Regions from separate parts of the Marinobacter sp. MMG032 genome, predicted to be linked through region 1. Evidence: predicted binding sites of a transcription regulator. Region 1 holds the regulator's gene; the other holds the start of a gene.
What was found. Region 1 encodes LexA, which represses DNA repair genes until DNA is damaged. Its sites were predicted from a motif close to CTGTNTNNNNANACAG; they were not measured.
Positions count from the first base shown of each region.

Region 2: a site for LexA is predicted at 2,463-2,478, ahead of recN (DNA repair protein RecN). Genes of this name have one in related genera too.

Region 1 covers NZ_CP157802.1:3,835,767-3,841,022, reverse strand. Annotated here, with positions in the region: gene ABNF92_RS17645 (DUF1329 domain-containing protein) at 1-357, opposite strand, end outside; gene ABNF92_RS17640 (DUF6586 family protein) at 582-1,094, shown strand; gene ABNF92_RS17635 (hypothetical protein) at 1,146-1,406, shown strand; gene ABNF92_RS17630 (SulA-like leucine-rich domain-containing protein) at 1,411-1,902, opposite strand; gene lexA (transcriptional repressor LexA) at 1,945-2,556, opposite strand; gene ABNF92_RS17620 (amidoligase family protein) at 2,782-3,783, shown strand; gene ABNF92_RS17615 (type 1 glutamine amidotransferase) at 3,776-4,510, shown strand; gene ABNF92_RS17610 (SIMPL domain-containing protein) at 4,542-5,246, shown strand; gene ABNF92_RS17605 (translocation/assembly module TamB domain-containing protein) at 5,249-5,256, opposite strand, start outside.
Region 2 covers NZ_CP157802.1:2,977,166-2,982,421, forward strand. Annotated here, with positions in the region: gene ABNF92_RS13610 (outer membrane protein assembly factor BamE) at 1-97, opposite strand, end outside; gene fur (ferric iron uptake transcriptional regulator) at 220-630, shown strand; gene recN (DNA repair protein RecN) at 725-2,404, opposite strand; gene grpE (nucleotide exchange factor GrpE) at 2,660-3,262, shown strand; gene dnaK (molecular chaperone DnaK) at 3,355-5,256, shown strand, end outside.

The DNA of each region.
Region 1 (5,256 bases):
GCGAGTCTGATAGACCGGCATGAAATAGTCCGGCCCGTACTTGTCCAGCATGGCGATATGGCCATCGGAAAGCTTGTCGCGGTAGAGATGGACATTATCGGCGGTTATGACGAAGAGGGCCTCGTCTTCGGGAAAGGGATCAATTTCAACCTGCCCCTCGCGCCAGCCGTCCGGGGGCGTTGCAAGACCACCGGTCCACTCGGGTATGCTGCCTGACCTGTTGCCGGCCCGTTCGGCTCCAACCGGAGTGAGATCATCACCCAGCCGCTGCGCTTCGGCGGTCGTGACTTTGGACAGAGCCTGTCCGGAAAAACCGAGAAAAACCAGGGCGACACCTGCAACGATGTGGCTTCGCATCCCTTACACCTCCAGAAGTTCATGCTGTTGGGCAGCCGCAACGATCAGAACTCGCACAGCCGGGCGCCTTTTTGCCAAATTCAAACGGTCGTTTCAAGTGAATGTTTGTATTTTATTGTGAAACCTCCCCTGGCAGACAGTTGAAGAAATTTGCCGCCAAAAATGGTATGCTGTCGCATTAATTTTCCGGGGTTGCACCCGCGCTGGGGGATTGAAGGTATTCCATGGCCTCGCAATGGCACTCGCAGGTTTCGCAAAAACTCTTTCTCGCCCGCACTCTGCTGGGGCAACTGGATCGACCAACAGTCGAGGGCGTAGGCCATCCCCCCAATGAAGCTGAACAGGCTTTGCGCCGGGAAGCCGCGATCCAGGGGGCGATCGAGTTACTTCTCAGATCCCGGAAATTATTGCTGGTGATGATTGCCAGGTTGTACCAGAAAAAATCAGAAGAGCCTGCCACTCTGGATGAACTGGCCTCGCTGATCGGACCGGAACCGAATGAAATAAGTCGGCTCAGAGACCTGGAACAGCGCTCAGGCAGCTGGTGGAACCATCTGGAACAACTGGAACGCTCTCAGAGCCGACCGCCAGCAACCAAAAAAACCGTGAGCGCGGAGAACATTATTGCGGTAGCCGCCGACACCGGCCCGGATCGCTCCGCGGCGGCCTTGCTGAAAACACTGAATGCCGTCAAACACTTTGCCGACGATCTGGAAGACCAGCACAGCGAGTGGTGAACCACTCCAATTGCCGGTTACACTGATCTGATTAACTTGAAGGTTTACTGAATGTCACCATCGTTTTTTGAAATTGTGCAACTGACCAACGGCGATTACGCCCTGCGCCGCATTGACGATGACAGTGCGCCACTGGTGAAGATCTCATTCTCGGAGGAAGCCCGGGAAATGATGGAAGACCGTGATATGTCTGTTGCTAAAGCAATGATCGCCGCAGGTATCGAGGCGGTCGGAAATGTTGCCCACGATATCGACTGGGAAGACGACGAACTGGACGCTTCAGACGCCCAGCCCTCCTACACTCTCCACTGAGTCATTAACGCTGCCTGAGAACGACCCCATGGCTGTTGCCTTCGGCAGAGGCTTTTTGCAGGGACTCAAAGGCAGCGCGGCCCAGTTTACGGGTCCACATGACCACAGCATGGCAGGTGCCTGCACTGAGGGCTCGCTCGGCCAGTTCCTGCGCGGAATAATCCGACGTTGAACGAAGCACTAGCAACTCACCAGCCACGATCCCATGCATTTTCTGCCACTTGCTGACCAATGCCTGAGGCGGATCAATCCAGGCCAGCCAGCGCTTTTCCTGGTTCAGCTGCGTCAGCATGGGCAACAGCAACTGAAAGTTTTCCACCTGGCCTTCCGGCAAGATGATTTCCGTCACATTGCCAGAGACCTTAGTCTCGTTGGATTCCGGAGAACGTCGGGCACGAATGACAGAACGTCGCTCGCGGGCGGCGGTTGCCGGCACTGAACAGGACAGAGCATTGGGATTGTAAGCCAGATTCTGATTAAAGCTCATTTGTTCCATAATTCACCCGTTTTCCAATCTATCTGAGGTTATCCGTACTGATCAGTGCAGATCAGAGCGTCGGATAACACCCACACCCAGGCCTTCGATGAACAATTCCTGCTCGGTAAGGTCTACTTCAATGGGTGCGAATTCTTCGTTCTCGGCAATCAGGTAGACTTTCGAGCCTTCCTTGCGGAAACGCTTTACCGTAACCTCATCGCCGACCCGGGCAACGACCACCTGGCCGTTGTGAACATCCTGGGTGCTGTGCACTGCCAGCAAATCGCCATCAAGAATGCCGATATCTTTCATACTCATGCCCCGGACCCGCAGTAGATAATCTGCCGAGGGCGAGAAGAACTCGGGCTGGAGCGTGCAGTGATCCTCAACGTGCTCCTGGGCCAGGATCGGACTACCAGCGGCAACCTGCCCGATCACCGGCAGCCCAAGATCCTCCTCTGCCTCTGGCAGCCGGATACCGCGGCTGGCCCCTGGCACCATCTCAATGGCCCCCTTCCGAGCCAGCGCACGAAGATGCTCCTCTGCAGCATTGGCCGAACGAAAACCCAGTTCAGCTGCGATTTCAGCACGAGTTGGCGGATAGCCGGTCTCATCGACGTAGCGGCGTATGATATCCAGTACCTGTGACTGCCTTGCTGTGAGTTTCATCAAGCTACTCCGTTGTATCGGGGTCGGTGCCAGTATCCGCAGTCCGGGAATGCCTGCTCCGGATAGCCTGGTTCAGGCGCCCTGTTTTTTTATACAGTAAACTGACTATATACAGTGTTTTATCCAGTGTAAAGTCAGGCCCGTGATTTTCTTGCATTGGGTTAACCATGATGATCAGCAGCGGTGTGATATGGTTAGTGTTCAAGCCCTCACAAGTCAGGAAGTAGCATGACGCAAGCCAGTAGTTGCAGGATGCCTGATATCCGAGAGACAAACGAAGGCCGGGAACGCCGCGTGGGTGTCGAGATCGAATTGTCTGGTCTGGGCTACGATGAACTGGTCACCCTGGCCGCAAGGCTTCTTGAAGGGACGGCGGTGCTCCAGTCACGCTACGTGACCAAGCTGGAGACCGCACTCGGCGAATTCACGGTGGAACTGGATTCCGACCCGATCAAGGACCTTGATCTGGCCGATGAACGCCTGCCTCAGTCGATCCGGGAACTGGGCGGCCAGGCGATGGATGTGATTGATGCTGCCGCAGAACGGGTTGTGCCCCTGGAAATCATCAGCCCACCCCTGCCTTTCTCCAGCCTGGAGACTATCGAATCTCTCGTTGAAGACCTCAGGAAAGCAGGCGCTCTGGGCAGCCGGGATGCCATCTATTTTGCCTTCGGCCTCCAGTTGAACCCGGAACTGCCCGATCTCAGCCCGGAAACAATGGTTCGATACTTCCAGGCGTTCGCGGCGCTTTACGACTGGCTCAAAGACCGGCATCAACTGGATGTCAGCCGCAAATTCACCACCTATATCGAACCCTGGCATGGGCGCTATACCGAGCTTTTGATGGAAGACGACTACCAGCCCAACCTCGGTGAGCTGATGGAGGACTACCTGGAGTTCAACCCAACCAGGAACCGGGCGCTTGACCTGCTGCCTCTGTTTGCTCACCTGGACAGTGAGCGTCTTGAGCGCCATGTTCACGATCCGCGGATCAAGAGCCGGCCAACCCTGCACTACCGGCTGCCGGATTGCGACATCGATAATCCGGATTGGCATTTTTCTACCGTGTGGAACGATTGGGTGGTACTGGAGCAATTGGCCAACAACCCGGACGACCTGGCGGACATGCGGCGGCTGTTCCGGGAGCGACGGAAGCTCAACCTGCATAACCTGACCCACAGCTGGCAGGAAACCACCGACGACTGGTTGGCCAAGAACGGGTATGTCTGAGCCGTTTCCCGAACAGGAACTTGAGGTTCCCGGCCTGACCATTGGCATCAGTGGTCCTGCTCGCAAAAGCCTGGCCCATCGCCTGATCAGCCTTGGATTGCGTCTTCACGGCGCTCGTACCCACTACATTCGTCCCGGGTCTCGGGTGGCCGTAGCCATGCTTGATGGTCTGGTGCTCTCCGGCGGCACCCATGTCCATCCTGAGCGATATGGCCAGGAACCCCAGGTTACCGCAAACTATGATCGCAAACGGGATGCGACCGATCAGTCGCTGCTGGAGCAGGCCGAGGCCATTGGCATTCCCGTGCTGGGGATTTGCCGCGGCGCGCAGTTCATTAACGTTTTTCATGGCGGATCGTTGTGCCAGAACGTGACCCCGCTGAGGGTCAACACCCGGCATCGGCCTCTGCTGTTGCCCCTGCAAACGGTGCGACTGGTAACGCAAAGCCGGCTTGAACAAGCCATGCGCTCGCCTGTGATCGGCGCCAACCGCATTCACAGCCAGGCGATCAAACGCCTGGGCCAAAATCTGCGTGTAACCGCCGTGGATAATGATCTTTTTGTACAGGCCATTGAAAGCACGCAAGGTCAGTGGCTGACGGGCATCCAGTGGCATCCTGAATATCTGCTTTACCACGGTGGGCACCGGCGCATTTTTGGCCAGTTCGTGGAGGCCGCCCGCCGATTCAAACTGGCGCGCCTGGAACCGGATTCCGGCGAAGCCTGATCCATCAACGGTTGCCAAAGGAGGCAATGTCATGAACGGAAGGAACCCCAAGCTCCGTTTTAACCTGAAATCCCGTTTCCTTATTGCCCTGGCCCTCACAGTGCCAACCCTGGCCATGGCGGGCGAGGTGACGCTCACCGGTGAAGGCAGTGTCCGATACGAGCCGGACAGCGCCAGGCTTCAGTTTACTGCCAGTGCCGAGCACGAATTGCCGCAGAAGGCTACTGAACGTGTAGCTGCGCTGATGGAGCAATGGCGGGAAGGGATTGGCAAATACCGTGACCAACTCAACGACTATTCCGACGCCACCGTGAACCTGTACACCCGAACCTTGCCTGCACCCGAGCGGGATGAGGAGCCTCGTAAACAGGCCGTGGCTTCACAAACCATCAGCTTCAGCATAAGCGACCTTAACCTGCTCAACCCCCTCCTCCAGCAAGCCCAGTCTCTGGGCCTGGATTACCATCTGGGCCCACACCAGTTCTTCCACTCGGATGAGACCGGGATGGAGCAGGAAGCACTTGCCAGGGCAATCGCAGACGCGAAGGCCCGGTGCCAATTCGTGGCCAATCAGCTCGACCAGACCTGCGGCGATGTTGTCACCATCAACATCAATGGCGGGCACCGCCCGGTTCCGATGATGATGGCCGAGGCCAAATCCATGTCGGATACAGTCGCAAGCGTGGGGGAGCGGGAAATCCGCGCTTCCGTGAGCGCGACCTTCGAACTCGACTGAGTTCAGAAAT
Region 2 (5,256 bases), 860 kb from region 1:
TAACGATGTTTCCCTGCTGGACGTTGATCTTGTAAACGCCGGGGAAAACGCAACCGGATAGAACGAGAGTGAGAATCAGAGCTGTGAGCTTTTGCATCGCCGGGGGAAATCCTCTATCTTGAAATCGCCTGCCAGAGGCAGGTGTGACACGGGTTGACCGTTCAATGGCGGCTTCATCATACCGGAAGCCGTGAGGCACACCAAAGAGTGAATAGTAACATGTCATCTGAAAACGCCGAATTGCGAAAAGTCGGTCTGAAAGTGACGCTACCACGCGTAAAGATCTTCAACATCCTGGAGACTGCGGAAGAGCATCATCTCAGTGCCGAAGATGTGTACAAGAAGCTTCTGGATCAAGGCGATGACGTGGGGCTGGCAACAGTCTACCGGGTGCTGACCCAGTTTGAGGCGGCGGGTCTGGTTCTCCGCCACAACTTCGAAGGCGGCCACGCCGTGTTCGAGATGGCTGGCGACGATCACCACGACCATATGGTTTGCACCCAGACTGGTGAAGTCGTCGAGTTCGTCGACGAGATCATTGAAGAGCGCCAGAAGAAGATTGCCGAAGAGCACGGTTACGAAATCGTCGATCACAGCCTGATTTTGTACGTAAAGCCCATCAAGTCCTGAGCCTGATCCAGTCGGCCTGACGAAAAAAGGGGCGGGTTTTGCCCGCCCCAACAGCTCTCAGGATCGAGAGGGGTAGTGGAAAGTAGCTCGCGGCTCAGTGATGGGTTGCCTGCCCCTTCGAAAACATTTCCCGGGCATGAGCGATCGTGTGTTCGGTCATGTCAACGCCTCCCAGCATTCTCGCCACTTCACTGATTCTGCCCTGATCGTCCAGTGTCTCGATTTTCGAGAAGGTTGCATCCTGCTCGGTAAACTTGCTGACAAACAGGTGCTGATGGCACTGGGCTGCTACCTGCGGCAGGTGGGTAACGCACAATACCTGGCCATTGCTGCCAAGCGTCCGGAGCAGTCGGCCAACCACTTCGGCTGTGCCACCGCCAATGCCTACGTCCACCTCATCAAAGACCAGCGTCGGCGTGGTTGAGGTCTGGGCTACCACCACCTGGATGGCAAGGCTGATCCGCGACAGTTCACCGCCGGAAGCCACTTTGGCCAGTGGCCGCGCCGGTTGCCCCGGGTTGGCGCTAACCAGGAATTCAATCTCTTCCAGGCCGTGGGGCATCGGTTCTTCGCTGTTGCTGCGATTCAGGTGGGTAATGAACTGCATGTTGGGCATGCTCAGCTGGGCAAGTTCGGCTGCGACCCGCTGATCGAGTTCGGCTGCTGCTTTGGCGCGGGCTTCTGACAGCTTGCCGGCCAGATCGTCGAAACGTGCTCGTTGGCTTTCCAGTTCTGCTTCCAGCTGTTCCAGGCTGCCTTCGCCGCCGTCCAATTCCGCCAACTCGGCGCTCAGGCGCTGGTGCAATTCCGGTAATTCCTCCGGTGTGATCCGGTGTTTGCGGGCCATCTGGTAAATAGCGCTAAGCCGCTCTTCCACTTCAGCCAGGCGAGCCGGATCGGCCTCATAATCTTCGACAAAATGACGCAGGTTGTCGCCGGCTTCGCTGATCTGAATCTGGGCTTCGTTCAACATCTGGATGGTGTCGGCCAGCGCGGGCACGTCCACGGGAAGCTGTTCCAGTTGTTGCAGTGCCTGGCGAACCAGGTCGGCTGCGCTGGTCTCATCTTCGGTGCACAGCAGCGCAGCCTGGTGGCTGCTGTGCAGAACCGCGTCGGCCTGGCTCAGTTGCGCCTGCTCTTGTTCCAGTTGTTCTTGTTCGCCGTCTTCCAGAGCCAGGCGGTCCAGCTCTTCCACCTGGTAACGCAGCAGTTGCAGCTTGGCCTCCGCTTCGTCGGCGTTCTGCCGACGCTCGGTCAGCCGTTGGCGGATCTGGTTCCAGGTTTTCCAGGCCTCGCGGGTGTCGGCGGCCAGGGCTTCAACGCCGGCAAACTCGTCCACCAGTTTGCGGTGGGTGTCCTTGCGTAACAGCGACTGATGTTGATGCTGGCTGTGAATGTCCATCAACAGCCCGCCAAGTTCCTTCAAATGGTTCAGTGGGCAGGGCTGGCCATTGATGTAGGCCCGGGAGCGGCCATCCTTGCTGATCACCCGGCGCAGGATGCAGTCGTTGTCGTCATCCAGTTCGTGCTGGGCGAGCCAGTCTCCCGCTTCGGGAATGCCGGACACGTCGAAGGTGGCGGTAATATCAGCGCGCTTGGCGCCATGGCGGACTGCTCCGGCATCTGCGCGCCCGCCCATGGCCAGGCCCAGGGCGTCCAGTACGATAGATTTGCCAGCGCCGGTCTCGCCGGTGAGCGCCGTCATGCCCTTGTTGAACTGGAGTTCCACCCGTTCGGCGATGGCGTAATTGGAAACCGTAAGTTGAGTCAGCATGCAGATAACCTCCGCGTTTTTCCTGAGACCGGCAAAACACTGTGAATGTATACAGTTGCTGTGAATATATACAGGGTTTTTGTTGTTTGCAAATCGGCGGATGGGATTTTCTTCAGGAATGCAGGCATTGGTGGTTGAAACCTGAAGAGCGGGCCCCATATCCGTTCGCAACGACATTTTCCGGCTCGCTGCGGCCGGAGCCCATGTTTAACCGGCCACTGATAGTGGGCCGCATTCGAACAAGCAGGAGTAGCCATGAGCACTGACGAGAACCGGAACGAGCACGAGGAACTGAACGAAGCCCTCGAGGCTGCCAAAGAGGAAGCCCAATCTGCCGAAGGCGAGGCTGGAGAAAACGGCGAAGTCTCCGAAGTGGAAGCGCTCAAGGCTCAGGTTCAGGAGTTTCAGGAGCAGATGCTGCGCTCCCAGGCGGAGATGCAGAACGTTCGGCGTCGCGCCGAAATTGATGTGGAGAAAGCTCACAAGTTTGCCCTTGAAAAGTTCGTCAAGGAGTTGCTGCCGGTTGCGGACAGTCTTGAGAAGGCGGTCGAGAGCACTGAAGGGCACGAGGAATCGGGCGAGTTGGTTGCGTCCATCCGTGAAGGTGTGGAAATGACACTGAATCTGTTCATGTCCAGTCTGAAGAAGTTCAACGTTGAGCAGCTTAACCCTGTGGGCGAACCGTTCGATCCCCAGCAGCACGAAGCCATGTCCATGGTGCCCGCGCCTGATGCAGAGCCAAACAGTGTGGTTGCCGTGGTTCAGAAAGGCTATCTGCTGAATGGTCGGGTTGTGCGGCCGGCCATGGTGATGGTCGCCAAGGCGGAAGACGCACCAAAAATTGATGAGCAGGCTTGAAAAGCCGATTAAAGCGCCAATATAGCCAGTAAATAGCGAAAGCGGAGGCTAATCCCCTCCGGGAAAGCATTCAGAAGAATTGGAGTGACTCAATGAGCAAAATTATCGGTATCGATCTGGGAACGACCAACTCCTGTGTTGCCATCATGGATGGCGATAAGGTGAAGGTAATTGAAAACGCCGAGGGTGATCGCACCACCCCGTCCATCATTGCCTACACCGATGATGGTGAAACCCTGGTTGGCCAGTCAGCCAAGCGTCAGGCGGTAACCAACCCGAACAATACCCTGTACGCCATCAAGCGTCTGATCGGTCGTCGTTTCGAAGACGATGTTGTTCAGAAAGACATCAAGATGGTGCCTTATAAAATTACCAAGGCGGACAACGGTGACGCCTGGGTAGAAGTGAAAGGCGAAAAGATGGCGCCGCCGCAGGTGTCTGCAGAAGTTCTCAAGAAAATGAAGAAGACTGCAGAAGACTACCTGGGTGAGAAAGTGACCGAAGCGGTTATCACCGTTCCGGCCTACTTCAACGATAGCCAGCGTCAGGCCACCAAGGATGCAGGCAAGATCGCCGGTCTGGAAGTAAAGCGGATCATCAACGAGCCGACCGCGGCTGCCCTGGCCTATGGCCTGGACAAAAAGAGCGGTGACCGCACCGTGGCTGTATACGACCTGGGCGGTGGTACTTTCGACCTGTCCATCATCGAAATTGCCGACGTGGACGGTGAGCACCAGTTCGAGGTTCTGGCCACCAACGGTGATACCTTCCTCGGTGGTGAAGACTTCGACCTGAAAATCATCGAGTACCTGGCAGACCAGTTCAAGAAAGACAGCGGCATCGACCTGCGTGGCGACTCCCTGGCGATGCAGCGTCTGAAAGAAGCTGGCGAGAAAGCGAAAATCGAGCTTTCCAGCAGCCAGCAGACCGACGTGAACCTGCCGTACATCACGGCCGATGCGTCCGGGCCCAAGCACATGAACGTGAAGTTGACCCGTGCCAAGCTGGAATCCTTGGTGGAAGACCTGGTCCAGCGCAGCCTTGAGCCCTGTAAGGTGGCTCTGGAAGACGCAGGCATGAAGGCCGGTGAAATCGACGAGGTTATCCTGGTCGGCGGTCAGACCCGTATGCCGCTGGTTCAGGAGAAGGTTAAAGAGTTCTTCGGCAAAGAAGCCCGTAAGGACGTTAACCCGGACGAAGCCGTGGCCATGGGTGCTGCGATCCAGGCAGCCGTTCTGTCTGGCGACGTGAAAGACGTGCTGCTGCTGGACGTAACCCCGCTGACCCTGGGTATCGAAACCATGGGTGGCGTGGCCACTCCGCTGATCGAGAAGAACACCACGATTCCGACCAAGAAGTCGCAGACCTTCTCCACAGCGGACGACAACCAGACTGCCGTGACCATTCACGTGGTTCAGGGTGAGCGCAAGCAGGCGAACCAGAACAAATCTCTGGGCCGTTTCGACCTGGCAGACATTCCGCCGGCACCGCGTGGCGTACCGCAGATCGAAGTTACCTTCGACATCGACGCCAACGGTATTCTGAACGTGTCCGCCAAGGACAAGGCTACTGGCAAGGAACAGTCCATCGTGATCAAGGCCTCTTCCGGTCTGAACGATGACGAAATCGAAAAGATGGTTCGCGATGCCGAAGCCAACGCCGAGGAAGATCGCAAGTTCGAAGAGCTTGTTCAGGTGCGCAACCAGGGTGATGCAATGGTTCACGCCGTTCGCAAGACCCTGAAAGATGCCGGTGACAAGGTCAGCGACAGCGAGAAAGAGTCTATCGAGGCTTCCATCAAAGAGCTGGAGGAAGCTCTGGAAGGTTCCGACAAGGAAGACATCGAAGCCAAGACTCAGAAGCTGACTGAAGTCTCTTCCGAGCTGGCCCAGAAGATGTATGCAGATCAGGCTGATCAGGCGCAGCAGGCCGGTGGGCAGGAGCAGGCCCAGGGCCAGCAGTCTGACGACGCCGTCGACGCTGAGTTCGAAGAA